One region of the Pseudoxanthomonas sp. LARHCG66 genome, then DNA from elsewhere that is predicted to be linked to it. Evidence: predicted binding sites of a transcription regulator. Region 1 holds the regulator's gene; the other holds the start of a gene.
The links. The regulator FliA, encoded in region 1, starts transcription of late flagellar genes. The targets are predictions, from matches to a motif close to TAAAGTTTNNCNNNCNNNGGCCGATAA.
Positions count from the first base shown of each region.

Region 1 (14,920 bases):
CTCGGCATCCACCTTCACGTAGTTGGCCTGGAACTTGAAGTTCTGCGCGAGGTACCACGTGGCGCCGAGCGTCCAGTTGTCTTCGCGGCCGCCTGCAATGCCATCGCTGTCCAGGTCGATGCGGCTGTAGCGTGCGAGCAGTTCAAGCGCACCGTACTTGCCCTTCGGCTTCGGATTGCCGACGTTTCCGGCGCTGTAGGCGCGCGACTCGCCGGTCACCATCCAGCTGCCGAACACGTAGGCGCCATCCGCCGAATACGAAGGCAGGCCGAGCTCGCGCGTGGTCTTCTGGCGCAGGTATTCGCCCTGCAGCGACCACGCGCCATGGATCCACAGGGCTTCCAGGCCGTTGCGGTCGATGCGGTCCACGCGCGTCAGCGTGCCCGAGTCCACCAGCCGTACCGCCGTCAGTGCGGCTTCCGGCTTGGCGCGCCAGCGCGCGCTCGGGTAGACGGTCACGCCCAGTCCGTTGACTTCGCTGTCCGGTCGCTCCTGTGCGGCCGAGATGCCCAGGTGCAGCACGTTGCCGGCCTGCTTGAGGGGGGTCCATGCCACGCGCGCGGCGGCGGTGTCGCCCTTGTTGTTGCCCTGCAGGTCGGATTCGAAGAAGTAGCCGGCGTTGACGATGTAGGCCTCACGCTCGAAGGCCCAGTCGATGCCGGTGCGGCGCCCCTGGTAGAACGCCTGCGTGGGCAGCGAGGCTTCCACGAAGGCTGCGCTGCGCGTGGCGGTATTGCCTTCGAATCCCAGCGGCAGCTTCATCTGGCCGACGCGCAGCTTGCCTGCATCGTGCCCGAACAGCGCCTTGGTTTCGACGCGCAGGGCGACGTCGTTCCAGGTCTTGGCTTCGAAATCGAAGGTCGCGCCGAAGTCGTACACGCCCTTGCGCTTGAGCGTCACGCCGATTTCCTGCCGGCGCCAGGCGTCGTCATCTTCCAGCGCCGCGCCGTTGTAGCCGGTGCCCGAGAAGTGGTTGGCGTCGTACTGCAGGTTGCCGCCCAGGCTCAGCTCGGTGCCGTTGGCGAAGGTGATCTTCGGCGGCCAGGCGGTGGCGTGGGTGCCGGCGTCTTCGGCACGGGCGCTGGCATGGATGGCCATCAGGGCCAGGGCGAGGGTGGAGATGTACTTCATGGATTTACCTGCTGGGTGTGGGCAAGCGCCCGCCTGCCGCGACCAGTCTACGGTCGCGTCCGGTGACGGCGCATTCGTGAAAAGGTGGAGCGGCGGCGTCAGGCCGCCTGCAGCGTCTTGCGTGCGCGGACCAGTCCGCCGACATCGACGATCAGGGCCACGCGGCCGTCACCGAGGATGGTGGCGCCGGAAATGCCGTCGATGCGGCGGTAGTTGTTTTCGATGTTCTTGACCACGACCTGCTGCTGGCCGATCAGCTCGTCCACTTCCAGCGCCAGCTTCTGGCCGTCGGCTTCCACCACGACCACCAGCGGATCTTCCGCCTCGCTCTGGCCGTAGCGGTAGTAGTCGTTCAACGACACGATGGGCAGGTATTCGCCGCGCACGCGCAGCACGCGGCCGTCGCCGGCCACCGTGCGCACGTCCTCGGCCTGCGGCTGCAGGGCCTCGAGCACGTAGCCGAGCGGCAGGATCAGGGTTTCCTCGCCGACCGACACGCCCATGCCGTCCAGGATGGCCAGGGTCAGTGGCAGCCGGATGACCACGCGCGTGCCGCTGCCGGACGCGCTTTCCAGTTGCACTTCGCCACCCAGTGCCTGGATGTTGCGGCGGACCACGTCCATGCCCACACCACGACCGGAGAGATCGGTCACGGCTTCGGCGGTGGAGAAGCCCGGCTGGAAGATCAGGTCCCAGACCTGCGAATCGCTGGGATTCTCCGGCACGGCCAGGCCGCGCTCGGCGGCCTTGGCCAGGATGCGCTCGCGATTCAGGCCGCGGCCGTCGTCGCTGACTTCGATGACGATATGGCCGCCCTGGTGCGACGCCGCCAGCGTGATCGTGCCGGTTTCGTCCTTGCCCGCCTCGCGGCGCGCATCGGGCAGTTCGAGGCCATGGTCGATGGAATTGCGGACCAGGTGCACCAGCGGATCGGCGATGCGTTCGATCAGGCCCTTGTCCAGTTCGGTGCCTTCGCCGATGGTGCGCAGGCGCACCTGCTTGCCGAGGCGTGCGGACAGGTCGCGAACCAGGCGCGGGAAGCGGCGGAACACGGCATCCACCGGCAGCATGCGCACGCCGATGACGGCTTCCTGCAGGTCGCGCGTGTTGCGTTCCAGCAGGTCCAGACCGGCGAACAGGCGCTCGCACTGGGCCTGGTCGAGCAGGCCGGAGACCTGCTTCAGCATGGCCTGGGTGATGACGAGTTCGCCGACGAGGTTGATCAGGCCGTCGATCTTGTCGACGCTGACGCGGATGGAGGTTTCTGCGGTGTCGTTGGCGGCGGGCGCGGCGCCTGCCGGTGCCTGCGCACCGCTGGCGGTAACCGGGGCGACCGGCTGCGCAGCCACGGCCACGGCGTCCACCGGCAGCGCATCGCGCTGCATCGGCTGGATGTCGAGTTCGCAGTCATCCACGACCCAGGCAAACACGTCGTCGACGGCGCTGCGCGGCACCTTGCCGATCAGGCCCAGGTCCCATGCGAGATAGGCTTCCAGCGGATCGATCTGCTCGAAGCCCGGCAGGCGCTCCATCCGGCACGCGATCTCAAGCGGACCGAGGTGTTCCAGTTCGCGCAGGATGCGCAGCGGATCATTGCCGCTCATGAACAGTGACGGCGCGGGGGTGAAGCCGATCTTCCAGCCTTCCGGCGTTTCGTCGGCCTTGGCGGCGGCGGCGGCGGGCGTGGCGGCAGGCGCATCCTGGCCGGACAGGACGGCGTTGAGCCGGTCCTTCATGGCCTGCACGGCGGCGGGGTCGGCCGGAGTGCCGTGTTCGGCCTCGGCCAGCAGGGCACGCAGCACGTCCACCGAGGCCAGCATCGCGTCGACCGCCGGCGGGCTGACGGCGCGCTGGCCGGCGCGCAGTTCGTCCAGCAGGGTTTCCAGTACATGGGTCATGCCGGCGATGGCGTCGAAGCCGAACGTCGCCGAACCGCCCTTGATGGAATGCGCCGCACGGAAGATGGAGTTGATCAGGTCGCCGTCGCGGCTGCCCTGTTCCAGCGACAGCAGGCCGGCTTCCATGGCTTCCAGCCCTTCGCGGCTTTCCTCGAAGAACGTGGCGTGGAAGCGCTGCATGTCCATGTTCATTGCGGTGGAGCCCTGTGGCGGTATGCGAAGTGGGGAGGAAGTGCGGGGCTCAGCCCAGGACTTTCTGGACGGTGGCGACCAGCTGTTCCGGATTGAACGGCTTGACCAGCCAGCCGGTGGCACCAGCGGCCTTGCCTTCGGCCTTCTTGTCGGCGGCCGATTCGGTGGTCAGCATCAGCATGGGCGTGAACTTGTAGTCGGGGATGCCGCGCAGGGCGCGGATCAGCGAGATGCCGTCCATGTTGGGCATGTTGACGTCGGTGACCACCGCGTTGAACTTCTGCCCCTGCGCACGTCCCAGCGCGACCTGGCCATCTTCGGCTTCATCCACCGAATAACCCGCCGAAGTCAGGGCGAAAGCGACCATCTGTCGCATCGAGGCCGAATCGTCCACTACCAGAATGCGTGCGCTCATGCGGCGTTCTCCACTTGTTGCATGTTGTTTTCGTTGTTGGTGGTCGCCAGGCCAAGCTGCGGCGCGAGGCCGAGCAGGCGTGCCGCGTCGCGGAAGTTCTGGCTGACCGCGCTGAAGTCGGTGGCCAGCCCGGCCTGCTCGCGCTGGCGCACGAAGCTGCACAGCACCTGCAGGCTGGCGGTGTGCACGCGCTGCACCGTGCCGGCGTCCAGCACCAGCGGGCCAGGCTGTGCGACATGCATGGCCAGGTGTTGCTTGAGGTCGGTGGCGGCCTCGATGCCGAGGTCATCACCCAGGGGCACTGCGCTCATCGTGTCTCCGGAAGGGCGGCTCTAGTGGGGTATCGGCGCACGCGGGCCACTCTTGAGCGTCCGGTGTGAATATGTGATGCGCGTCGACCTGCCATCGCCATGGCCTAGGTGAGCAGCTGCGAGGCATCCAGCAGGATCACCGCACGTTCGTTGAGGCGCGCCACGCCGCGGAACAGCGGGTTGGCGATGCGGCCGACGCGGGCGTTGTCCGGGGATTCGATCTGGTTGTCGGTCAGGTTGGCGACGTCCTCCACCGCGCTGACGCGCAGGCCGAGGGTCTCGCCATGCTCCTCGAGCACCACGATGCGCGTGGCGGCATCGGTGTCGATCGCACTGCGGCCCAGGTACAGGCCCATGTCGATGACCGGCACCACCTGCCCGCGCAGGTTCATCACGCCCAGCATGTGCGGCGCGGCACCACGCAGGGGCAGCAGGGTGGCGGGGCGCACGACCTCCTGCACCTTCAGCAGTTCCAGCGCGTAATGCTGCTGGTCGCAGCGCAGCCGCAGCCAGCGGGTCTTGCGTTCGGTCGCGCGGCGGCGCTCGCCGGTATCGGGCAATGCCTCCTGCAGGTAGGGCTTGCTCGGCAGCGGCGGCAGCGCGCGCGGCGCCTGCACGGGGCGTGCAGCGGGTGCAGCGACCGGAGCGGCGACCGGCGCGGGTTCGGAAACCCGCGCGGTAGGCGCCGCGCTTCCGTGCAGGTCATCCAGCAGGGCCTCGAACTCGTCGTCGCTGATCATGTCGCTGGCGCTGCCTGCGCGCGCAGGTGCGACGGCGAGCGCAGGCGCGGGCGGGGCGGTGACGACGGGTTCGCTGGGAGGACTGGTTACGGCGGTGGGCGCGCCGCTGCCGTGCAACTGGTCCAGCAGCGCTTCGAATTCGTCGTCGCCGATCATGTCGGCGTCGCTGCCTGCACGTACCGGTGCGATCGCCAGCGCAGGGGGAGCTTTGACGTTCGCGGCGGGCGATGCCGGTGTGTCGGCCGCATCGGGCGATGTCCCGGTGGCGGCTGTTTCCGCGGCGACCGCGGTCAGGGACGGGGCGGCGGCGGTCGCCGTGCCCACGTCGCCCAGCAGGTCGTGCAGGTAGTCGTCGAGGACGGCGGGCGTGGTCATGCGGCTTGCTCGGTGGCGCGTGCTTCCGTCAGCAACAGCCAGTCCAGGGCGCGGCGGTACGCCGACAGGCCGCGGCCGGGATACTGCGCGGCGGGGCTGGAACGGGTCAGTGCATCGACGCTGCAGATGCGCGTGTCATTGGGGATGGCGTCGTTCCAGACGCGTCCGCCGTACTCGTCCTGCATCGCCTTCAACGTCTCGGCACCGGTGCGGGTGCGCTTGTCGTAGAGCGTGGGCAGGATCGAGACCGGCAGTTCGCGATGGCGCGAGCGCTGGATCATGTCGGCGGTGCGGCACATGCCTTTCAGGCCGTGCAGCGCCAGCGGTTCGGTCTGGGTCGGAATGATGACGTGGTCGGCGGCAGCCAGCGCATTGACCATCAGCAGGCCCAGCGTGGGCGGGCAGTCGAACAGCACGTGGTCCCAGGTCTGGCCGCCGCGCGCGAGCGCATTGGACAGGGCCAGGCCCAGACCTGGCTGGGTGGCGCTGCGGCGCTCCAGCGTGGCCAGTGGTGTCTGTGCCGGAACGAAGGCGAGGTTCTCGATCTCGGTGGCGCGCGCCACGCTGGCGAGCAGCGGCGGCTGCTCGTCGAACAGGTCCAGCACGCCGGCAGGCTGCGGCTCGGCGGGCACGCCGAACGCGCGCGTCAGCGACGCATGCGGATCCAGGTCGACCAGCAGCACGCGACGGCCACGCATGGCCAGGGCGCGCCCGAGGGCGAGGGTGGTGGTGGTCTTGCCGACGCCGCCTTTCTGGTTGGCGATTGCCCACACGCGCATCACTGGACTCCTTCATGGACCTGGGGCGCCGGCGGCGCTCCGGGCATGGGCGACGCGGCGTGGGTCGGCAGCGACGGCAGTGCGATCACTGACGGCGCTTCGACGGCCTGTTCCTGGGCATGCAAGTTCGGTGCCGGGCCGGCCGGGCTGGCCAGGATGATCAGCAGCACGCGGCGGTTGGCGTTGCGGCCTTCGAGGGTGGCGTTGTCGCCGATCGGCCGGAACTCGCCGTAGCCGATCATCGCCAGCCGCTCCGGCGGAATTCCGTCGCGGACGAACAGGTGCACCACGCTCGCCGCACGGGCCGAAGACAGTTCCCAGTTGGACGGGAACTGCGCGGTGCGGATCGGGCGGTCGTCGGTATAGCCTTCCACGCGCACCGAGTTGGGTACGTTGCCCAGCACTTCCGCCAGCTTGCCGACGGTCTGCTGCGCCTGCGGATCCAGCGCCGCCGAGCCGGTGGCGAACAGGATGTCGCTGTTGATCTGCACTTCCAGCCACAACTCGGAGCGCTTGATGACGACCAGCTTCTCGTCGATCAGCGGTGCCAGCGCGCGCTCCAGGTCATCGGCGATGCGCTTGAGCTCGCCCTGTGCGCTCTGCAGGCCCTTGGCGTCCAGCGAGAGGTTCATCTGCGAGGCCATCGCCGCCAGCAGAGTGACGTTGGGCGAAGGCGAGGGTGCGGAGGGTCCCTGTTTGGCACCGGACTTGATCGGCGAGGGCCGGTCGAAGTCGGCACCCTGCAGCTGGTGGTTGCCCACCTGCACCGGGTTGATGGTGCGCGGGGCACCGCCGAAGGCCGCCGTGAGCGCATCGGCCATCACGCGGTACTTGCCCTCGTTGATGGTGGAGATGGCGTACATCACCACGAAGAAGGCGAGCAGCAGCGTCATCAGGTCGGCGTAGGGGATCGCCCAGGCCTCGTGGTTCGCGTGCTCCTCGTGTTTCTTCCTGCGCGCCATCGCCGTCGTTCCGCAGGGATCAGTGCAGGAAACCGGCCAACTTGGCCTCGATGTTGCGCGGGTTCTCGCCCTGCGCGATCGCGATCAGGCCTTCGATGATCATTTCCTGTTCGCGGCTGCGCCCACCGATCACGCTCTTGAGCTTGCTGGCGATGGGCAGGAAGAACAGGTTGGCCGAGGCGATGCCGTAGATCGTCGCGGTGAACGCGGCGGCGATGCCATGGCCCAGCTTGCTGGGGTCGGCAAGGTTCTTCATCACCGCGATCAGGCCGAAGACGGCGCCGATGATGCCCAGGGTGGGGGCGTAGATGCCCATGGCCTCGAAGACCTTGGCGGCCGCGAGATCCTGGTGTTCCTGGCCGTTGAGGTCGATCTCCATCATGTGGCGGATCGATTCGGGCTCCACGCCGTCCACCAGCATCTGCAGGCCCTTCTTCAGGAACGGGTCGTCCTGCTGGTTGACCAGCGGCTCCAGCCCCAGCAGGCCCTGCTTGCGGGCGATGTTGCTCCAGTCGACGATCTCGGCGATCAGCGCATCGCCATCGGTGCCCGGTGGCCGGATCACCCAGCGCACGATGGACAGCGCGCGCTTGAATACCGGCGGCGGCGTATGCACCAGGATCGCGGCGATGGTGCCCAGGATCACGATGACGAAGGCCGCCGACGACCACAGCGAGGACAGGCCCGCGCCCTTGAGGATGCTGCCGCCTACCAGGGCGACCAGCGCCAGGATGAGTCCGATGAGGCTGAAGATGTCCATGTGCAGATCTATCGGCCCGGTTCAGGTGGACTTGAGTCGTGAGTCCTGTAGGAGCGACGCAAGTCGCGACCGTGATCACACAGACACCGGGTTGTCATGCCGCGCGTGATCTGGAATCGCGAGCTGTCGCCTGGCGATTGCAGCAGCGACGTTATTTGCGACCGGGTCACACCGCCATCCAGGCGTCATGTTGTGCAGGGCGTGCGGTCGCGACTTGCGTCGCTCCTACAGGGAGCACAATGCGTCACGCCGTCGCGCGCAGGCCGTCCACGTCGAGGATCAGGGCCATGCGGCCGTCGCCGATCAGGGTGGCGCCTGCGTAGCCGGGCAGGCCGCGCACGGCGCGTGGCAGGGGCTTGATGACGACTTCTTCGCGGCCGCGCACCTGATCGACGATCAGGCCGAAGCGTTGTTCGCCCATCTGCAGCACCACGATGGTGAGCAGGGGCGTCATCACCGGGTCCACCTGCAGCCAGTGGCGCAGGTCGACCAGGGGCAAGGTATGGCTCTGGCGATCCAGCACGGCCTGGCCATCGAACCAGCGCAGGCTTTCGGACGGTGCGTGCAGCACTTCCATCACGCGCGCGAGCGGCAGTGCATAGACGGGGTCGCCGGCCTGCACCAGCAGGGTGGGCAGGATCGCCAGGGTCAGCGGCACGCGGATGACGAAACGGCTGCCGCGCCCGATGTCGGAATGGATGGTGATCTGCCCGCTGAGTTCGCGGATGCGCGATTGCACCACGTCCATGCCCACACCGCGGCCTGAGATGTCGGTGACCTCGGCCTTGGTGGAGAAGCCGGGCAGGAAGACCAGCTGCAGGCATTCGTCGTGGGTCAGACGCGCGGCGGCTTCGGGATCGATCAGGCCCTTTTCGAGCGCCTTGGCCCGCAGGCGTTCGGGATCGATGCCGGCGCCGTCGTCGCGGATTTCGATGGTGACGAAGTCGCCTTCCTGCTGCGCCGACAGGCGTACGTGGCCGGCACGCGGCTTGCTGCAGGCTTCGCGCAGGCTGGGCACTTCGACACCGTGGTCGATGGCGTTGCGGACCAGGTGCACCAGCGGATCGGCCAGCGCTTCCACCAGGTTGCGGTCCAGCTCCGTCTCGGCGCCGACCAGTTCCAGGTCCACTTCCTTCTGCAACTGGCGGGCAACGTCGCGCGCGACCTTGGGAAAGCGCGAGAACACCTTGCCCACCGGCTGCATGCGCGTGCGCATCACCGCCGTCTGCAGGCGCGCGGTGGCGATGTCGAGGCTGCTGACGGCGCGGTCCAGTTCTTCGTCGCGGATGCGCGCGCGCAATGTCTTCAGGCGGTTGCGCGACAGCACCAGTTCGCCCACCAGGTTGACGATGGCGTCCAGCCGCTTGGTGTCCACGCGGATGGTCTGTTCGGTTTCGCCACCGGTTTTCGCGGCCGGCTTCGGCGCGGCCGGTTTCGCGGGCGAAGGTGCCGGTCGCGCGACGGGTGCGGGCGCAGCGGCGCGGGTGGGTGCGCCATCACCGTGCAACTGGTCCAGCAAGGCCTCGAACTCGTCGTCGCTGATCAGGTCCGCGCCGGCCGCAGCGGGCGCGGCGCTTGTCGCGGCGGTGGGTTTCGGCGCGGCGGGTGCGGCATCCCCCCGGGTATCGAACTGGTCGATCAGCATCTGCGGGGCGTGTGGCGGGTCTTCGCCGGCACCGATCGCATCCAGCATCTGTTGCAGCCAGTCCAGCGATTGCTGGGCGGCATCGAAGTGTTGCGGTTCCAGCGTCGCCTGGCCGGCGCGCACCAGGCCCAGCGTCTCTTCGGCCGCATGGCACAGGTTGACCATCGGCTGGATGCCGAGGAAGCCGGCGCCGCCCTTCAGGGTGTGGAAGCCGCGGAATACCGCGTTCAGCTGCTCGCTGTCGGAGGGGTCCTGTTCCAGCGTGACCAGTTGCTCGCCCAGCCGGTCGAGGATTTCCTGCGCTTCGATCAGGAAGTCGGCGGCGATTTCAGGGGTGACGGCGGACATGGGCGGGGCAGGTACCGGGACGGGTGATCAGCGGGAGGAATCGAGCAGGTGCAGGGCGTGCGCGTGGCGACGCCGCAGGAAGCGGCCGACCAGAACATCGCAGACCAGCAGCGATCCCACGAACAGCAGGACGAGGGGATGGCAGGAACGGCGGGCGGAAGCGTCGGGCATGGCAGGTCTCCGGTTCCGCTGCGCGTTCGCGGGTGCCTACAGCCCCAGTCCGGAGAGCAGGTCGTCTGCGTCGTTCTGTGAAAACGCGTTGCGGTCCAGACCAGCAACGGCCGGACCGGCCAGATCTGAAGGGTTCTTCTTCTCCGGCGGCGGCAGGCCCAGCGCGCCGAAGCCCTCGTGCACGCGACGGACGATGCCCGCGACGCGACGGATGATCTGGCCGGTGAGGTCCTGGTAGCTCTGCGCCAGGGCCATCTCCGACAGCCCCTTGCCGATGCTGTCCACCAGCGCCGCCTGCTCGGGCGACAGCGCGGTGCCCTTCAGTTGGGTGGCGTAGCCACGGCACTGTTCGGCCAGGTCCAGCGTGGTGTGGCTGGCCTGTTCGGTCATTTCCACCACATGGTCCAGGCGCGCGCAGGCGTCGTCCAGCTCGCCCGGTCCGGTGGGCGGCAGTTCGCCCAGCGTCTGCGCCAGCTCGCGCGCCAGGCGGCCCAGGCCCTGCATCATCGGCTGCGTGCGCCAGGCGGCGATGGCATCCAGTTCGCGGCGCCAGCCGGCTTCGTCGCCCTGTTCCAGGGCATCCAGCGCGTGCTGCAGTTTTTCCACCAGCGCGGCGCGTGCGCCGGCGACATCGGCCACGGCGCTCATCAGGCAGCGGCTCCCAGGCGTTCGAAGATCTTGCCCAGCTTCTCTTCCAGCGTCTGCGCGGTGAACGGCTTGATGATGTAGCCGTTCACGCCGTTCTGCGCCGCCTCGATGATCTGCTCGCGCTTGGCCTCGGCGGTGACCATCAGCACCGGCAGGGTCTTGTAGCGGTCGTCGGCGCGGATGGCCTTCAGCAGCTCGATGCCGGTCATGCCGGGCATGTTCCAGTCGGTGACCACGAACTCGAAGCTGCCCTGGGACAGTGCGGTCAACGCGCTGTTGCCGTCTTCGGCCTCGGCGGTATTGGTATAGCCCAGGTCATTGAGCAGATTCTTGATGATGCGGCGCATGGTGGAAAAGTCGTCCACGATGAGGATGCGCATGTTCTTGTTGGCGGTCACATCGAACTCCAGTAAAGCGTGCCCGGTCAGGGGCTACGGCAAGGCAGGGGCTGCACGCGGCGGCCTACCGGAGCCTTATCGGCAGGCCGTGGGGATTCTTCAGTCGTTGTCTTCCAGGCCGGCGTCGGCCTTCTCGAACACCTGCAGGCGTCCGCGCAGCCGCACCATGGCCTGGCCGTGGATCTGGCAGACGCGCGACTCGCTGACGCCGAGGACGGCGCCGATCTCCTTCAGGTTGAGCTCCTGCTCGTAGTACATGGACAGCACCAGCTGCTCCCGTTCGGGCAGGTGGCCGATGGCCTTGACCAGTTGCTGGCGGAACTCGCTGCGCTCCAAGTGCTGCTGCGGCGAGGGGCCGCCGGTACGCGCGGTGTTGGGTTCGCCATGGTCGTCGATGTGCGATTCCAGGCTCAGCACCTGGCCACGCGCGGCATCTTCCATCAGGCGCAGGTATTCGGGCAGCGGCATTTCCATCGCGCTCGCCACTTCGGTGGCGATGGCGGCACGGCCGGTGCGCTGTTCGATCTCGCGCACGGTGGCGGCCGCCTGGCGGGCGCGACGGTGGACCGAGCGCGGTACCCAGTCGCCGCGGCGGATCTCGTCGATCATCGACCCGCGGATGCGGATGGAGGCGTAGGTCTCGAACGAGGCGCCCTGCTCGGCATCGTAGCTGCGCGAGGCTTCCAGCAGGCCGATCATGCCGGCCTGCACCAGGTCGTCGATCTCCACGCTGGCCGGCAGGCGCGCGGCCAGGTGATGGGCGATGCGGCGGACCAGGTCGGCATGCTGGGTGACGAAATCGTTCGCACTGCTGCGTTGTACGGCGCGGTATTGGGCGGCGGCGGTGTTCATGCGGCGACTCCCCGCTGGATCAGGCGTTCGACGAAGAACTCGACGTTGCCGCGCGCTCCCAGCGGCGGCTGCCAGCGTGCGGTCATGCGCGCGATCTCGGCGATGGCGCGGGCCGATGGGCTGCCCGGATAGGCTTTCACGACGGGCTGCTGGCGCTGCACCGCACGGCGCAGCCAGTCGTCCTGCGGCACCGCGCCGAGGTAGTGCAGGGCGACATCGCCGAGGAAACGCTCGCAGACGCGGGCGAGTTTTTCATACAGCTTCCGGCCCTCGTTGGGGTCGCGGACCATGTTGGCGATGACGTGCACGCGGTCCAGGCCGCGCTCGCGCGCGAGCACCTTGATCAGCGCGTAGGCGTCGGTGATCGAGGCCGGCTCGTCGCAGACCACCACCACGGTGTCCTGCGCGGCCTGGCAGAAGGTCAGCACGCTGTCGGTGATGCCGGCGGCGGTGTCGACCACCATGAAATCCAGCGCCCGCTGCAGTTCGGAGAACACGTTGACCAGGCCCACGTGCTCGGCCGGCGCCAGTTCGGCCATGTGGCGGAAACCCGACGAGGCGGGAACCACCAGCACGCCCTCGGGGCCTTCCAGCAGTACGTCTTCCAGTCCGCAACGTCCTGCGACCAGGTCGGCGAGGGTGAACTTCGGCGACAACCCGAGCAGCACGTCCACGTTGGCCAGGCCCAGGTCGGCGTCCATCAGCAGCGTGCGCTTGCCCATTTCGGCCAGCGACACGGCCAGGTTGACCGACACGTTGGTCTTGCCCACGCCGCCCTTGCCACCGGTGATGGCGATGACGCGCACGGGATGGAATGCGCCGGCGGCCGGCGGCGTGCTGCGGGGATTGGTCTGCAGCAGGTGGTCAGGCGACATGGGTGGCCTCGGTCGAGCAGGGTTCGTCGGCTTCGCGGCGCAGCTGGTCCAGCCGCAGCACGAGGTGGGCGCTGTTGGCGCGGTGGAGATCGTGGGGAACGCGCTGGCCGTCGGTTACCCAGGTCATCGGCAGCTGGTGGTCCACGACTACCGACAGGGCGCTGCCCAGGCGGCCTGTCTCGTCCAGCTTGGTCAGCACCACGCCTTGCGGCTGCACGCTGCTGAAGCGGCGGACGACCTCGTCCAGGTCGGAGAAGTGCGAGTTGGCCGGCAGGCACAGCAGGGTCTTCACCTGGCCCGATGCGCGCAGCCAGTTGAGCTGGCCCACCAGGTTGCGGTCGCGCTGGCCCAGGCCGGCGGTATCGATCAGTACCAGCTTGTAGTCGCGCAGGCGCTCCAGCAGCAGTGCGAGGGCCTGTGCGCTGTCGGCCTCGTGCACGGCGATGCCGAGCTGGCGGCCGTAGCCGTGCAGTTGCTCGCGACCGCCGACCCGCACGGTGTCGGTGGTGATCAGCGCCACGTCGCGTGCGTTGTAGCGCTGCGCGAAGCAGGCGGCGAGCTTGGCGATGGTGGTGGTCTTGCCCGCGCCGGTGGGGCCCACCAGCGCGATGACGCCGCCGGTTTCCAGCAGGTCGGTGTCGACCACCGGCAGCTTCTTCGACAGCAGGCCCAGCATCAGGCCACGGCCGCGGTGCAATTCGGTGTCGGCGGGAATCTGCAGGGCGATGTCGCGGGTGATGCCGGCGTCGAAGCCGTAGTCTTCCATCAGTTCCATCGCCTGCATCCGCACCGGCGAACCGCGCAGGCGTTCGTCGGTGAGGCGGTGCATCTCGCGCTCGATCATCTCGCGCATGGCGGACAGTTCGCCGCGCATCTGCACCAGCTGCTCGTCGCTCTCGCGGGCGTGCGTGGCGTTGTCGGTGACGACGGTCAGCGTCGGTACGGTGACGGCAGCGGGCGCCGGTACCGGTGCGATCACCGGTGCACGCGTGGCGTGCAGCGCGACGACCGGCGCAGGCTCGGGTTCCGGCAGCGACACCGGCGGCGCGATCGAGGGCAGCAGCGCATCCAGATCGAGCGTGTCATCGGCGTCGGCGCGCGGCGCGGGCTGACGGCGCGGCGGTGCTGCGGGTTCGCTCGCGGCGACCGGCTCGTTGGCGGGAGCGGCCGGCAGGCAGGCGGCCAGCTTGGCGGCGAAGGATTCGGGTTCGATCAGCAGCGGCGCGATGTCGCGGACGACCGGCGCCGGAATCTCGCCGGTGATCGGCGCGGGCGTGGCGGCCACCGGCGCGCGTGGCGCTGCGACGGGCGCTGCCGGCGGTGCGATCGACGCGGGTGCGGCGACGGCCGGCTTGGCGGTCCCGGCACGCGGGGCAGCGGGGACAGCCGGCTGGCGGCGGGCGAAGTAGCTGGCGGCGGCTTCGGCCGGTGACAGGGCCGGAGCGTTCGCGGTCGGTGCCTGCGGCGCCGGGTCGAGCAGCGGATGCAGCGGCGCAGGGGGCGTGGCCGGGCGCATCGCTTCCAGCGTGCGCTGCACCAGCGCTTCGTCGTAATTGCTGGCAGCAACGATCTCGATGCCATCCTCGGTCACCCGGTTGGACAGGATCACCGCGTCCGGGCCGTGTTCCTGCCGGACCATCGCGAAGGCGGTGCGCATGTCGGGGGCGACGAAGCGTTTGATTTTCATGGCGTGCTATCCGGTTCGATGTCGCGTCGGGTTCTGCTGCTTCCGGTCTCAGCTGATCGTGCCGACCAGCTTCAACCGCTTGTCCTCGGGAACCTCGCTGTAGGCCAGCACCGACAGCGAGGGGACGCTGTGGCGGACCAGGCGGGCGAGGGCGGCGCGGACCGAACCCGGTACCAGCACCACCGCAGGCTCGCTGCGGGCTTCCTGCTTGTTCACCACGTCGGCGAGGCTCTGGTGCAGGCGTTCCGCCAGTCCCGGTTCCAGCGCCGCGCCGGTTCCCTGGGTACTGTCCTGCAAGACGCGTTCCAGATTCGGCGCCAAGGTATAGACGGGCAGTTCCGGCGCCATGCCGGAGATTTCCTGCACGATGAAGCGGCCCAGCGAGGTGCGTACCGCAGCGGTGAGCGCGGCGGGATCGCTGTTCTGCGGGGCGAACTCGACCAGCGCCTCGACGATGCGGCGCAGCTGGCGGATCGGCACGCGCTCGATCAGCAGGTTCTGCAGCACGCGCACCACGGTGGCCAGCGGCAGCGCCTTCGGGGTGAGGTCCTCGACCAGCTTCGGCGCGCTGCGGCCCAGCTGGGACAGCAGCTGCTGCACTTCCTCGTGGCCCAGCAACTCCGGCGCGTGTTCGCGCACCAGGTGCGAGAGGTGGGTGGCCATCACGGTGGCCGGATCGACCACGGTATAGCCCAGCGATTCGGCGGTGGCTTTCTGGTGCGACTGGATCCAC
Region 1 is NZ_JBIXJW010000010.1:31,891-46,810, reverse strand. It holds gene ACIPRS_RS18640 (OprO/OprP family phosphate-selective porin) at 1-1,131, opposite strand, end outside; gene ACIPRS_RS18635 (chemotaxis protein CheA) at 1,230-3,221, opposite strand; gene ACIPRS_RS18630 (response regulator) at 3,271-3,636, opposite strand; gene ACIPRS_RS18625 (STAS domain-containing protein) at 3,633-3,947, opposite strand; gene ACIPRS_RS18620 (chemotaxis protein CheW) at 4,052-5,062, opposite strand; gene ACIPRS_RS18615 (ParA family protein) at 5,059-5,841, opposite strand; gene motD (flagellar motor protein MotD) at 5,841-6,803, opposite strand; gene ACIPRS_RS18605 (flagellar motor protein) at 6,823-7,563, opposite strand; gene ACIPRS_RS18600 (chemotaxis protein CheA) at 7,808-9,556, opposite strand; gene ACIPRS_RS18595 (hypothetical protein) at 9,584-9,727, opposite strand; gene ACIPRS_RS18590 (protein phosphatase CheZ) at 9,764-10,375, opposite strand; gene ACIPRS_RS18585 (chemotaxis response regulator CheY) at 10,375-10,755, opposite strand; gene ACIPRS_RS18580 (RNA polymerase sigma factor FliA) at 10,873-11,625, opposite strand; partial or broken gene ACIPRS_RS18575 (MinD/ParA family protein) at 11,622-12,434, opposite strand; gene flhF (flagellar biosynthesis protein FlhF) at 12,490-14,187, opposite strand; gene flhA (flagellar biosynthesis protein FlhA) at 14,236-14,920, opposite strand, start outside.

Region 2 (14,920 bases), on a different contig from region 1:
TGTGCAGGGCATCGGACAGCAGCGCCAGCGAATTGGTGTGGAAGCCGTAACCGGCTTCGAGCACGGTGTACGCCAGGTTGATCAGCGTGACCCAGGCGAAAGTGTGCGTCGCCGACGCGTGCGGGTGGGCGTGTGGCCCGTGACCGTGGTGGTGTCCGTGTCCCATGGTGGACTAGGGTGCCGGCCGGGGCTGGCCGGACACTATTACAGCAAGCGAAGGGGCACGCGCCGCGGGAAGGTCTTCAGCCCCGACCGCGCCCTGCCCACGTTCCGGCGCACGCGATTGCGCCCCGTGCAGACCGGATGGCGATGGAAAGCGCTGCCACATGCCCATTCGAACCTCGCGGCGTTCTGTCCACCGTCGGGGCTGAAGCCCCGCCCACAGGGAGCTCAGCCGCGCCCTTTCACCAGGGTGCCGACATGTTCGCCGCGCAGGATCCGCATCAGGTTGCCGGGCACGGACAGGTCGTAGATGCGCAGCGGCACGTCGCTGTCGCGGCACAGGGCGAACGCGGCAGTATCCATCACCTGCAGGTTGCGCGCGATGACATCGTCGTAGGTCAGCTGGTCGAAGCGCTTGGCGTCGGCGTGCTTGCTGGGATCCTTGTCGTAGACCCCGTCCACCTTGGTGGCCTTCAGCAGCAGGTCCGCACCGATCTCGATGGCGCGCAGGGCGGCGCCGGAATCGGTGGTGAAGAACGGGTTGCCGGTGCCTGCCGCGAAGATCGCGATGCGGCCTTTCTCCAGGTGGCGGATGGCGCGGCGGCGGATGTAATCCTCGCACACGTCGTTGATCTTGATCGCGCTCATGACGCGGCACTTGGCGCCCAGCTTTTCCAGCGCGTCCTGCATGGCAAGCGCGTTGATGACCGTGGCCAGCATGCCCATCTGGTCGCCGGTGACGCGGTCCATGCCGCCTGCGGCCAGTCCCGCGCCGCGGAAGATGTTGCCGCCGCCGATCACCAGGCCCACCTCGGCTCCCGCGTCGCGGGCCTCGATGATCTCGCGCGCGATGCGGCCGATCACGGCCGGGTCGATGCCGTAATCCTCGGCTCCCATCAGTGCCTCGCCGGACAGTTTGAGCAGGATGCGGCGATAGACCAGGGGGGCGGGCATGGTGAGTTCTCGGCGTGGGGAAACCGCGGCAATTCTAGCCGAGCGCGTCGCTTCAGTCGCCGGGTTCGTAGATCGAATACAGTTTGCGCGCGGTTTCCAGCACCTCCCACGTGCCGGTGAACCCTGCGGGCACGACGAAACTCTGGCCCGCTTCCAGCACGATGTCCTCGCCATCATCGCTGCGCAGGCGGACGCGCCCGCTGAGCAGGTGGCAGAACTCGTGCTCGGTGTAGTGCACCCGCCATGCGCCCACATCGCCTTCCCATACGCCGCAATGGAAACGGTCATCCCGGGTGGAGTAGGCGTTCCCGACCGCCTGCAGGGGGCGCCCACGGATCAGTCGCTCGGCGGCAATGGGTGCTCGCGCAGCCGCCTCCAGCGTGTGTGGCACGGGAACGATGCGGGACATGGGTGGGACCTGCGGCCGGGGCGGATATGATGGCGCTCCTTCCCGCCATCCATCAAGGAACGGACATGAGCGTGCGCACCCTGCAGGAATTCCTCGCATCATCGAAGGAAAAGGATGCGACGGCCGACGCATTCGAACTGGAAAGCCCGCATCTGCTGGAAGTCCGGTTGAACGGTCTGGTCTGGGCCAAGGCCGGCGCGATGGTCGCGCGCAAGGGCAGCGTGAAGTTCACCCGCCAGGGCATGCTGGAACAGGGCCTGGGGAACCTGCTGAAGAAGGCCGTCAGTGGCGAAGGCATGCAACTGATGAAGATCGAAGGGCAGGGGCGTGTCTACCTGGCCGATGCCGGCAAGCGGATCACGCTGCTGCGTCTCGCGGGGGAATCGATCTTCGTCAACGGCAACGATGTGCTTGCGGTGGAGGCCAGCATCGAGAGCCGGATCACGATGATGCGCAAGGTCGCCGGCATGCTGTCGGGAGGGCTGTTCAACGTACGCCTGAGCGGACACGGCATCGTCGCCATCACGTCGCACTACGAGCCCCTCACGCTGCCGGTGAATGCGCAGACCGGGCCCGTGTTCACCGACCCGAATGCCACCGTGGCATGGTCGGGTGGATTGACGCCGGAGATCATCACCGACATTTCGCTCGGCACCCTGCTGGGCCGCGGCTCGGGCGAGAGCATCCAGTTGCGTTTCGCGGGCGACGGCTGGGTGGTGGTACAGCCTTACGAAGAAGTGGCGCTGCAACCGAGGCAGTAGCCACGGGGCCTGTCAGGGGCCGATGGCGCCGACCGATACCCGGTTGCGGCCTTCGCGCTTGGCGCCATACAGCGCTTCATCCGCCGCGCGAAGCAGGTCATCGACGTGGCGGAACTGTTCCAGTGCACCCTGCGTGGCCAGCCCCGCCGAGAAGGTGATGTGCAGTGGCTGGCCGTCGACATCGGCCATCGCCACGCCGGCCACCTCCGACAGGATGCGCCGCACGACCTGGGCGGCGGCCTCTTCGCCGATGCCCGGCAACACCACCAGGAACTCCTCGCCGCCATAGCGGGCGACGATGTCGCTGCCGCGCACCTGCCGCATCAGCGCCTTGGCGAAATTGCGCAGCACTTCATCGCCGACCAGGTGTCCCCAGCGGTCATTGACCTGCTTGAAGTCGTCCAGGTCGATGAAGGCGATCGACAGCGGCCAGCCGTGCCGCGTGGCGGCATCGAACTCCTTCTCAAGCACTTCTTCCAGCTGGCTGCGGTTGTAGGCCCCGGTCAGCGGGTCGCGCCGCACCTCCTCCGCCAGCCGGCGCGCACGGTCTTCGTGCTCGTTGGCTTCCTTGCGGGCACGCGCCGCGTCCTGGATTTCGCGCAGGTTGCGCACGACCAGCAGCTCGCGTGCCTGGTCCAGCAAAGCCTGGATGCGGGCCGGTGGGGCGGGGGGAACGTCGAACAATGCGTAGACCTCGGGCAGCGCCACGAGCATCTCCTCGGTCAGGGCGAGGAACCCCGGGTAGTCGATCCCGAGCCGCGTGGCGGCCTGCATCGCCGCATGGCGATGCGCTTCCTCCGTCCGCGCTTGGTCCATTCCAGCCAGCCAGATGTCGGCAATGTGGCCGGACACGGCCACGCACGCATTGAACGGGGTGTCCGACGCGGGCATCTCGCTCTCGATGATCGCTTCCCTCAACAGCGCCGGCAGATTCCACTGCCGCGCCAACCACCCGCCCACCGTGGCGTGGTCGCACCCCAGCCAGTCGCGCTCGGCGGCCAGCAGTTCGGCATTGCCCACGGCGCGTTCGACCAGTCGCGCATAGTCATCGCCCAGGACTTCCAGCAGGGCCAGCACGCCGATGTCCTGCAGCAGCCCGGCCAGCATCAGCTCTTCCACCTTGCTGATGCCGGCACGCTGGCCCAGCACCCGGCTGGCCAGCGCGGCGATGACGCTGCGACGCCAGACGCGCTCCTGCGCGGCAGGATGGGTGCCGCTGCCGCAGCGTGACAGGGAGAACCCCAGTGCCAGCGTCAGGGTGGCATTCAGGCCCAGCACCGTGAGCGCCTGCGAAAGGTTTTCCACCCTGCGGCGACTGGCGTAGAGCGGGGAGTTGGCGATGCGCAGCATGCGCGCGCTCAATGCCGCATCCAGGCCGATCGCATCGGCGGCCGTCGCCATCACCACGTCCGGATCCTGCGCGAGCTCGATGATCCGCAATGCAACGCCGGGCGGGCTGGGCAGATTGCGGCAATTCAGCAGCTGGGCTTCGAGTTCGGGACGCATCCGGGTGCGGGCCACGCAAGTGGGAATTGCCGGCAGGATGCCAGCAATGCGCGACGAAGTGTCACGTTTGAAACCAGTTTCGGCACGGAACGTGCAAACTTGAGTCGTAGTCGACTAACGGTCACGGCGTGCGCGGCGGCATCCGATCCCGCCCGCTACGCGGGCAACAAAAAAGCCGCGGTTCCCCGCGGCTTTTCCGTCGAAGCGGAGAGGGAAGGCTTACGCCAGCCCGGCCTGCTTCATGACTTCGGCGGCGTAGTCTTCCACCACCTTCTCGATGCCTTCGCCGACCACCAGGCGCTGGAAACCGACCACGTCGGCACCGGCGGCCTTCACGACCTGCTCGACCGACTTGTCGCTGTCCAGCACGTACGGCTGGCCGTACAGGGTCACTTCGTTGACGATCTTGTTGATCTTGCCGGAGATGATCTTCTCCAGGATGTCGGCCGGCTTGGCCTTGTCCTTGTCCGACATCTTCGCCAGCTCGATTTCCTTTTCCTTCGCCACGAATTCGGCCGGCACGTCGGCGGCCTTGTTGTGCGGCGGGTTCATCGCGGCGATGTGCATCGCCAGGCCGCGGGCCAGTTCGGCGTCGCCGCCCTTGACCTCGACCAGCACGCCGATCTTGCCGCCGTGCACGTAGGCCGCGACGTTGTTGGCGCTGTCGATCGACACCAGGCGACGGATCTGCATGTTCTCGCCCAGCTTGGCGATGGCGGCGGCGCGGGCTTCCTCGACGGTCTCGCCCGAGGCCAGCTTGGCGCTCTTCAGCGCTTCCACATCGGCGGCGCCCGAGGTCAGCGCGGCCTGCGCGATGGCGTCGGTGAAGGCGATGAAGTTGGCGTCCTTGGCGACGAAGTCGGTCTCGGAGTTGATCTCGACCAGCACGGCCTTGCCGCCGTCCTGGGCCACGGCCACGCGGCCTTCGGCGGTGACGCGGTCGGCCTTCTTGTCGGCCTTGGCCAGGCCCGACTTGCGCAGCCACTCGGCCGCGGCGTCGATGTCGGCGTTGTTCTCGGTGAGTGCCTTCTTGCACTCCATCATGCCGGCGCCAGTGCGCTCGCGCAGTTCCTTGACCAGGGAAGCGGTGATTTCCACGGGATTACCTCTGTTTGGATTGGCAAAGCCCCTCTCCCGTCGGAAGAGGGGTTGGGGTGAGGGTGCGGCGGAGTCGCGATGCATGCAGCGTCGACGTGCTCCGTACCTTCATCCGCCCTTCGGGCACCTTCTCCCGATGGGAGAAGGCGGAACATGGGCCGCCGCGCAGCATGGCGCGGCGGCATTGCAGCCGGATTACTCGGCGGCGGCTTCGTCGGGCTTCTTGCCGGCGGCCTTCTTGGCCGGGGCGCGACGGGCACCCTTGTCGTCGCCGCCTTCGGCGAACTCTTCCTCGCGCACGCTGGCGGCGTTCGGCTGGGCGGCCTTGCCTTCCAGCACGGCGTCGGCGGCGGCACGGGCGTACAGCTGCACGGCGCGGATGGCGTCGTCGTTGCCGGGGATGGCGTAGTCGACCAGGGCCGGGTCGTAGTTCGAGTCGACCACCGCGATCACCGGGATGCCGAGCTTCTTGGCTTCCTTGATGGCGATGTCTTCATGGCCGATGTCGATGACGAACAGCGCGTCCGGCAGTCGGTTCATTTCCTTGATGCCGCCCAGCGAGGCCAGCAGCTTCTCGCGCTCGCGGCGCAGGCCCAGCACTTCGTGCTTGACCAGCTTCTCGAACGTGCCGTCGGTTTCGGCGGCTTCCAGTTCCTTCAGGCGGGCGACCGACTTCTTCACGGTGGCGAAGTTGGTCAGCGTGCCGCCCAGCCAGCGCTGGGTCATGAACGGCATGCCGCAACGCTCGGCCTCTTCCTTCACGGCCTCGCGCGCGCTGCGCTTGGTGCCCAGGAACAGGATGGTGCCGCGCTTCTGCGCGACGCCCGAGATGAAGTTCATCGCGTCGTTGAACAGCGGAACGGTCTTCTCGAGGTTGATGATGTGGATCTTGCCGCGGGCACCGAAGATGTACGGCGCCATCTTGGGGTTCCAGTAGCGGGTCTGGTGACCGAAATGGACGCCGGCTTCCAGCATCTGGCGCATGGTGACTTGGGGCATTGCAGTAACTCCATCGAAGGGGAACCCACCGCCCGGTTCAATGGAGGACGGTGCCCGTGAGGGCGGGGTTCCGGGGTTGGGCCTCCCTGCGGCGTCCGTGTCCGAACCCTTCAGCGAAGGGCACCCCGGCACGGGTTGGGGCAGCAGGTGTGGATTCGTCGGTGTCGCCCGACGTGGGCGGTCCGGACCGGGCAACCCCGGGCACGAAGCTGCGGGAGTATAGCCGCCTCCAGCCCCCCGCCGCAAACGGTACGGATCGCCTTGGGCTGGGCCTTCTCCCGTGGCCGTTCAGCCCGGGCGCCAAATGGGGGATAATCGGCCACATGGCCATCCAGCTGAAAACCCCCGAAGACCTCGCCCAGATGCGCATCGCCGGCCGCCTGGCCGCCGAAGTGCTGCAGGTGGTCGCCCCGCACGTGAAGCCGGGCGTCACCACCGCCGAACTGGACCGCATCTGCCACGATCACATCGTCAACGTGCAGAAAGCCATCCCGGCCAACGTGGGCTACAAGGGCTTCCCGGCGACGGTCTGCACCTCGGTCAACAACGTCATCTGCCATGGCATCCCGAGCGAAGCGAAGGTGCTCAAGGATGGCGACATCCTCAACATCGACGTCACCGTCATCAAGGACGGCTGGCACGGCGACACCAGCCGCATGTACATCGTCGGCACCCCGTCGGTGATGGCGAAGCGGCTGGTGGACACCACCCGCGAAGCCATGTTCCGCGGCATCCGCGCGGTGAAACCGGGCGCCACCCTCGGTGACGTGGGCCACGCGATCCAGCAGTACGCCGAAGCCGAGCGCTTCAGCGTGGTGCGCGAGTACTGCGGCCACGGCATCGGCAAGGTCTACCACGACGAGCCGCAGGTGCTGCACTACGGCCGCCCCGGCGAGGGCGTGGTGCTGAAGCCGGGCATGACCTTCACCATCGAGCCGATGATCAACGAGGGCGCGCGGCATACCCGCGTGCTGCCCGATGGCTGGACCGTGGTCACCAAGGACCGCAAGCTGTCCGCGCAGTGGGAGCACACCGTCGCGGTGACCGAGGACGGCGTCGAGATCCTGACCCGCGTGCCGGGCGACGACAACGACCTGTGAGCACCACGACAGCCGCGAACGGACACGCGACGCGGCTTCCGGACATCGGCCCGGACGTCGCCGATGACGCGGCCTGGTCGGCGGCGGCGCGCGCCTCGCTCGGCCATACCGATGCGCGGCTGGACAAGCGCTTCGACCAGGACGACGGCATGGACCGCATCCTCGCGCTGCGCGCGCGGGCGGTGGACCACCTGCTGAAGGACGCCTGGCTGCGCTGCATCCCCGCGGATGCGCCGATGGCGCTGTTCGCGGTGGGCGGATACGGACGCGGCGAACTGTTTCCGCAATCCGACGTCGACGTACTGGTGCTGGCCGCACCCGACGTGCAGCAGGCCCACCACGATGCCGTGGCGCGCTTCTTCGCGATGCTCTGGGATGCTGGCCTGCCGATCAGCCACAGCGTGCGCTCGGCGAGCGAATGCACGGCCGCTGCCGCCGCCGACCAGAGCGTGCTGACTGCGCTGATCGAGGAGCGGCTGATCGTTGGCGAACCGGTGGACGAAGGCCTGCTGATCGATGCCATCGGTCCGGCCCGGGTCTGGCCACCGCGCGATTTCTTCGTCGCCAAGCGCGAGGAGCTGCGCATCCGCCACGCACGCTTCGGCGACACGTCCGACAATCTCGAACCCAACATCAAGGAAGGCCCGGGCGGGTTGCGCGACCTGCACACCCTGGGCTGGATGGCGCTGCGCACGTTCGGCGTGCGCGACCTTGAGCCGCTGGTAGGCCTGGGCCACCTGGGCCAGGACGAAGCCCTCGCGCTCGCGCGCGAGCGGCGTGCGCTGGGTCGCCTGCGCTACGGCCTGCATCGCGTGGCAGGTCGCCCCGAGGAGCGCCTTCGCTTCGACTACCAGAAGACGCTGGCGCAGCGTCTTGGTTTTGCCGATGACGCGGGAAGCCTGGGCGTCGAGAAGATGATGCAGGGCTTCTACCGCAGTGCCGCCATCGTGCGCCGGATCAGCGACCGCCTGCTGCAGCGCTTCGAGGAACAGTTCGACGGCGAGGCATTGCCCGAACCGCTGGATGAGCGCTTTGCGCTGCGTCGGGGTTATCTGGCCGCGCGCGAGGTGGCCTGGCCCGGGGACGATGTCGCCCAGGTGTTCGCGTTGTTCGCGACATGGGCGGCGCACCCGCAGATCCGTGGCCTGCATTCGCGCACGGCGCGTGCGCTGGCGGAATCGCTGCCCAGGCTGTCGGCGTACCCGGCGGCCGACCGGCTGCAGCGTGATGCCTTCATGGCGCTGCTGCGCGGCCCGCGCGCGGTGGAAACGCTGACCCGCATGGCGCGCCTGGGCGTGCTGGGGCAGTGGATCCCTGCGTTCGCCCGCGTGTCGGGGCGCATGCAGTTCGACCTGTTCCATGTCTACACGGTGGACCAGCACACCTTGATGGTACTGCGGAACATCGCCGCATTCGCCGCCGGCCGCGCCGACGACCGCTTCTCCATCGCGCACGAAGTCTGGCCACGCCTGCGCAAGCCCGAACTGCTCCTGCTGGCCGGCCTGTTCCATGACATCGCCAAGGGGCGTGGTGGCGATCATTCGGAGCTGGGCGCCGTGGATGCACGCGAGTTCTGCGTGGCGCACGGGCTCAGCGAGGCGGACACCGCGCTGGTCGCGTGGCTGGTGGAACAGCACCTGCGCATGTCGGTGACGGCGCAGAAGCAGGATATTTCCGACCCGGACGTCATCCACGGCTTCGCCACACTGGTCGGAGACCGCGAGCGGCTGGACTATCTCTACCTGCTGACCTGCGCGGACATCGCCGGCACCAGCCCCAAGCTCTGGAACGCGTGGAAGGACCGGCTGCTCGCCGATCTGTACTTCGCTGCGCGGCGCGTGTTGCGCGAAGGGCTGGAGAATCCGGTCGCCGTGGACGAGCGTCTCGACGAAGCGCGCGGAAGCGTGCGTGCGCTGCTGGAAGTGCAGGGCATGGCAGCCGCCCAGGCGGACGCCCTGTTCGCGACCATGCCTGAAGAAAGTTTCCTGCGCTTCCGTCCGGAGCAACTGGCCTGGCAGGCACAGGCCATCCGGGGCGCGATGCCTGGCGAGACGCGGGTGCGCGCACGCCGCATCGCCGACGACGCGGACGCGATGGAAGTGTTCGTGCATTCGCCGGACCGTGACGGCCTGTTTGCCGCGATCCTCGCCACGCTCGACCGCATGGGCTTCGCGATTCACCAGGCACGTGTGCTGGTGGGACCCCAGGGCACCGTCTTCGATACGTTCGAAGTCCTGCCGGCCGATGCCTATGCGCCGCGCGATCCCGTCGAGGTGGCGCGCGGCCTGGGCGACGCGCTCGCGCGGCCGCTGGACAGCGTGCGTACGTCCCGGCGCGCCGTGCCGCGCCAGCTCAAGCATTTCCGCTTCGCACCGCGCATCGAGTTCGGCACCACGCCGGACGGGCGCAGGACCATCCTCGGCCTGGTCGCGCCTGACCGCCCGGGACTGCTGTCGGACGTGGCCCAGGTGCTGCGCCGGCAGGGCCTGCGCGTGCACGACGCACGCATCGCTACGTTCGGCGAGCGGGCGGAAGACGTTTTCCAGATCACCGACGAGCACGACCAGCCCCTGACCGGCGCGGCCATGCAGGACGCGTTGCGCGACGCGCTGCGCGCCGGCCTCGATACCCCCACCTGAGCAGAACCCAGCAGGACCTTTGATGACCCGCAAAGCCAGCAAGAACGAAGAACTAAAGTCCACCATCGAGAGCGCGTTCGAGCGCCGCGCCGAGCTGACGCCGGCCGAGATCGAGGGCTCCACCCGCACCGCCATTGAGCTGGCGATCGAGGGCCTGGAGAGCGGAAAACTGCGCGTGGCCGAGCCCGACGGCAAGGGTGGCTGGAAGGTCAACGAATGGCTGAAGAAGGCCGTGCTGCTGTATTTCCGCGTCAACGAGATGGAACTGGTCGAAGCCTATCCCGCGCCGTTCTGGGACAAGGTCGAGGCGCGCTTCGGCGCCTTCGACGAGAACGATTTCCGCAAGCTCGGCGTGCGCGTGGTGCCGGGCGCCATCGCGCGCCGCGGCACGTACTTCGGCAAGGACGTGGTGCTGATGCCGAGCTTCGTCAACATCGGGGCGTACGTGGGCGAAGGCACGATGGTCGACACCTGGGCGACCGTCGGCTCCTGCGCGCAGATCGGCAAGCACTGCCACCTGTCGGGCGGTGCGGGCATCGGCGGCGTGCTGGAACCGCTGCAAGCCAGCCCGACGATCATCGAGGACCACTGCTTCATCGGCGCGCGCTCGGAAGTCGTCGAAGGCGTCGTGGTCGGGCACCACAGCGTGATCGGCATGGGGGTGTTCATCGGTCAGTCCACGCGCATCTACAACCGCGCCACCAAGGAAATCACGTACGGCTACGTACCGCCGGGCAGCGTGGTGGTGTCCGGTTCGCTGCCGGCTGCCGATGGTTCGCATTCGTTGTACTGCGCGGTGATCGTCAAGCAGGTCGACGAGAAGACCCGGAGCAAGACCAGCGTCAACGAATTGCTGCGCGGATTGGCGGACTGAGCGATGGCGACGACGCTCTACGGTTTGAAGAACTGCGACACCTGCAGGAAGGCGATGAAGTGGCTGGACCGCTTCGGCGTCGCGTACACGTTCGTCGACTACCGCGACAGCCGGCAGTCGCCCGAGACGCTGAAGGGCTGGGCGGACAAGGCGGGCGGCTGGGATGCGCTGATCAACAAGTCCTCGACGACCTGGCGCCAGTTGCCGGACAACCGCAAGGCACCTGGCTCCGATGCGGAGTGGAAGTTGCTGCTGAAGGAGTATCCGCAGCTGATCCGCCGCCCAGTGGTGATCACGGGTGAAGACGGGTTTTCACAGGGCTTCAGCGACAATGGGTTCAAGAAGATCTTCGGAGCCGGCGCGTGAGCGATGTCGTCGAACTCTCCAGCGAACTGATCCGCCGCCATTCGGTGACGCCGGATGACGCAGGTTGCCAGCAGGTGCTGGCGACGCGGTTGGGCCAGGCCGGTTTCCACTGCGAACACCTGCGCTTCGGCGACACAGACAATCTCTGGGCCACGCATGGCGCCGGTTCGCCGGTGCTGGTGCTGCTCGGGCACACCGATGTCGTGCCTCCCGGGCCGCTGGACGCGTGGACCAGCGATCCCTTCGTGCCCACCATCCGCGATGGCGTGCTGTATGGCCGTGGTACCGCCGACATGAAATGCAGCGTGGCCGCGTGCACGATCGCGCTGGAGCGGTTCGTCGACGCGCATCCGGACCATCCCGGCACGGTGGCGCTGCTGGTCACCTCTGACGAGGAAGGCGACGCGCATGATGGGGTGAAGAAAGTCGCCGCGCTGTTTCGCGAGCGTGGCCAGAAGATCGACTGGTGCATCACCGGCGAACCGTCGTCGAAGGATGTGCTGGGCGACCTGCTGCGCGTGGGGCGGCGCGGCACGCTGACCGCGACACTGGCCGTGCGCGGCGTGCAGGGACATGTGGCGTATCCGCACAAGGCGCTCAACCCGATCCACAAGGCGTTGCCGGCGCTGGATGAACTGGCAGCACGGCAGTGGGACGAAGGCTACGAGACTTTTCCGCCGACCAGCCTGCAGATTTCCAACATCCATTCCGGTACCGGTGCCAGCAATGTCATCCCGGGCGAACTGCAGGTGGTGTTCAACCTGCGCTTCAATCCCAGCTGGACGGCGGAGAAGCTGGAGCAGGAGATCGAAGCCATCTTCCAGCGGCACGGCCTCGACTACCGCGTGCAGTGGCATCGCGGTGGCGAGCCGTTCTACACGCCCGAAGGCCACCTGCGCGCCACGGCGCGCGCGGTGCTGGGCGAGTTCGCCGGTGCGCCGCCGGAGGAAAGCACGGCGGGCGGCACGTCCGATGCGCGCTTCATCGCGCCGCTGGGTGCGGAGTGCATCGAGGTCGGGCCGGTCAACGCCAGCATCCACAAGGTCGACGAGCACGTGCGTGTCGCGGACCTGGAGGCACTGCCGGGCCTGTACCAGGCCCTGGTCGAACGGCTGATGCTGCCGGCGCGCGCGCCCTGAGGCATTTGCGCGCTGCCGGTCGCTTTCGGATGAAACAGTTGCCAAGCGGCGGCTGGACCGGTTACGGTCGCGCCATGCCCTGCCGCACCGCCATCAACAACAACCGCAATAACCTGCGCCCGAACAACGGGACGCGGGCGATGCGGCTCTGCGACTAGGCAACGAAAGACCTGCCGGATACCAGAAACCCGCATCGCGAGATGCGGGTTTTTTCGTTTCCGGCTTCCATCATCGAACCCCACCAGGAGTTTCCTCCCATGTGTTCCATCTTCGGCATCTTCGGGCTGCAGCCCGGCGACGACATCCAGGCCCTCCGGCGACAGGCGCTGGAACTTTCGCAGAAGCAGCGCCATCGCGGACCCGACTGGAGCGGTGTCTACCATGACGACGGCGCCATCCTGGTGCACGAGCGGCTGGCCATCGTCGATCCGGCCGGCGGCTCGCAGCCGCTGCGTTCGGCCGATGGGGCGCTGGTGCTGGCGGTCAACGGCGAGATCTACAACCATCGCGAGTTGAAGGCGGAACTGAAACAGGACTACGCCTTCCAGACCGGTTCCGACTGCGAGGTCATCAATGCGCTGTACCGCGAGGACGAACCGGCGTCGTTCCTCAACCGCCTCAACGGCATCTTCGCCTTCGCGCTGTGGGACAAGGCGACGGGCCGGGCGCTGATCGCGCGCGATCCCATCGGCGTGTGCCCGCTGTACTGGGGCCACGATCGCGAGGGCCGGCTGTGCGTGGCATCGGAGATGAAGGCGCTGTCGCCGATCTGCGCGGATGTCGCCCAGTTCCCGCCGGGCCACTACTACGAGACGGCGACGCGGACGCTGGTCAAGTACTACGAAAAGCCGTGGCGTGATTACGCCGCAGTGGAACATGTGGAAGTCGCCAGGCAGGAGCTGCGCGAAGCATTCGAGCGCGCCGTGCATCGCCAGCTGATGACCGACGTGCCCTACGGCGTGCTGCTGTCCGGTGGCCTGGACTCCTCGCTGGTCGCGGCCGTCGCCGCGCGTTATGCACGGCATCGCATCGAGGACAACGACACGACCGAAGCCTGGTGGCCGCGGCTGCACTCGTTCGCCATCGGCCTGGACGGGTCGCCCGACCTGGCGGCGGCGGAAGTCGCGGCGAAGGCATTGGGTACCGTGCACCACGGCTTCACCTACACGTTCCAGGAGGGGCTCGACGCCATCCCGGAAGTGATCCGCCACATCGAAACCTACGACGTCACGACCATCCGCGCCTCCACGCCGATGTACCTGCTGGCGCGTCGCATCAAGGCGATGGGGGTGAAGATGGTGCTGTCGGGCGAGGGCAGCGACGAGATCTTCGGCGGCTACCTGTACTTTCACAAGGCGCCGGACGCGCGCGAATTCCACGAGGAGCTGGTGCGCAAGCTGGACGCGCTCTACAACTACGATTGCCTGCGCGCGAACAAGTCGATGATGGCCTGGGGCGTGGAACCACGCGTGCCGTTCCTTGACGTGGAGTTCCTCGACGTGGCCATGAAGATGGATGCCTTGCACAAGATGATCGACAAGGGCAGCGCCGGCGCGCAGCGGATGGAGAAGGGCATATTGCGCGAGGCGTTCGAGGGCTATCTGCCGGAGTCGATCCTGTGGCGGCAGAAGGAGCAATTCAGCGACGGCGTCGGCTACGGCTGGATCGACGGGCTGAAGGCGCATGCGGAGGCACAGGTCAGCGATCGCGAACTGGCGGCGGCCGACAAGCGCTTCCCGGTCAATCCGCCGCAGACCAAGGAGGCCTATTTCTATCGCACGCTGTTCGAACAGCACTATCCGGGCCAGGCCTGCGCGGAAACGGTGCCGGGCGGCAAGTCGATCGCGTGCTCGTCGCCGGCGGCGATCGCGTGGGATGCCAGCTTCGCGAAGATGGCCGATCCGTCCGGCCGTGCCGTGGCCGGCGTGCACGCGGCGGCCTTGCAGGCGGGCTGACGATGTCACCCGCCGACGTGGTGCGCGAATGGGTCCGCCGCTTCAACGCGGCGGACGTGGATGGCCTGGCCGCGCTGTATACGGAAGACGCGGTGAATCACCAGGTGGTGGCCGACCCGCTGCACGGACGCGAGGCGATCGCGATGCTGTTCCGCACCGAATTCGCGCGCGCGACGATGGTGTGCAAGGTGGAACAGATCCTCGAGGACGGCGAGTGGGCCGTCATGGAATGGCGCGATCCGCTCGGACTGCGCGGCTGCGGCTTCTTCCGCGTGCGCGACGGTCGCATCGTGTTCCAGCGCGGCTACTTCGACCAGCTCAGCTTCTTCCGCCAGCAGGGGCTGGCGGTACCGGATCACTACCTGGGCTGAGCGTTGGCGGGACGCAGCGTCAGTGTGTGGGCGGCATCGCCCGGCAGGAATGGCGTCGGCCGTCCGTGTACCCAGTCGTCATGGCCTGCGCCCCAGAACGGCGACATCGGGTGGCCACTCTGGCCGCCCGGCATGTGGATGATGCCGTCGGCCTCGTGGCCGGGCGACACCACCATGCGTTCCGAGGCGCCGAAGGACGGACCCTGCACGCGCGGCATGGCGCCGTCACCGGCGAGCGGTTCGCCCGGCATGCAGAGCTTGGGCTTGAGGAAGGCGGGCAGGGCGTTCGCCAGCGGATGGCAGATCTTCGCAGTGTTGCGCTCGCCCCAGCGACGCTGCGCCAGCGGCCCTTGATCGGCCAGGTCTTCGCGGACTTCCTTCGCCGCGTCTTCCAGCAGGGCATCCCACGTCCTGTAGCGGCGCGACAACAGATGCGGGGGACGCTGTTCGAGCAATGGCCAGGCGACGCCTTCCAACTGCGGCAGGTCGGGCATGATGAAGTCGTTGCCCAGGGCTGCCTGTGCCGGTGCGGTCAGGCCATCGGCGATGCGCGCATGCACGGCGAGGCGCCAGGCGCGCACGAGGCG
Region 2 is NZ_JBIXJW010000001.1:665,281-680,200, reverse strand. It holds gene ACIPRS_RS03305 (cation diffusion facilitator family transporter) at 1-166, opposite strand, end outside; gene pyrH (UMP kinase) at 391-1,116, opposite strand; gene ACIPRS_RS03295 (cupin domain-containing protein) at 1,169-1,525, opposite strand; gene ACIPRS_RS03290 (AIM24 family protein) at 1,591-2,286, shown strand; gene ACIPRS_RS03285 (HDOD domain-containing protein) at 2,299-3,792, opposite strand; gene tsf (translation elongation factor Ts) at 4,012-4,890, opposite strand; gene rpsB (30S ribosomal protein S2) at 5,086-5,889, opposite strand; gene map (type I methionyl aminopeptidase) at 6,213-6,989, shown strand; gene glnD ([protein-PII] uridylyltransferase) at 7,034-9,628, shown strand; partial or broken gene dapD (2,3,4,5-tetrahydropyridine-2,6-dicarboxylate N-succinyltransferase) at 9,675-10,502, shown strand; gene ACIPRS_RS03255 (arsenate reductase) at 10,506-10,868, shown strand; gene dapE (succinyl-diaminopimelate desuccinylase) at 10,865-12,007, shown strand; gene asnB (asparagine synthase B) at 12,265-13,962, shown strand; gene ACIPRS_RS03240 (nuclear transport factor 2 family protein) at 13,965-14,333, shown strand; gene ACIPRS_RS03235 (penicillin acylase family protein) at 14,321-14,920, opposite strand, start outside.
Region 2: a site for FliA is predicted at 3,869-3,895, ahead of ACIPRS_RS03285 (HDOD domain-containing protein). Genes of this name have one in related genera too.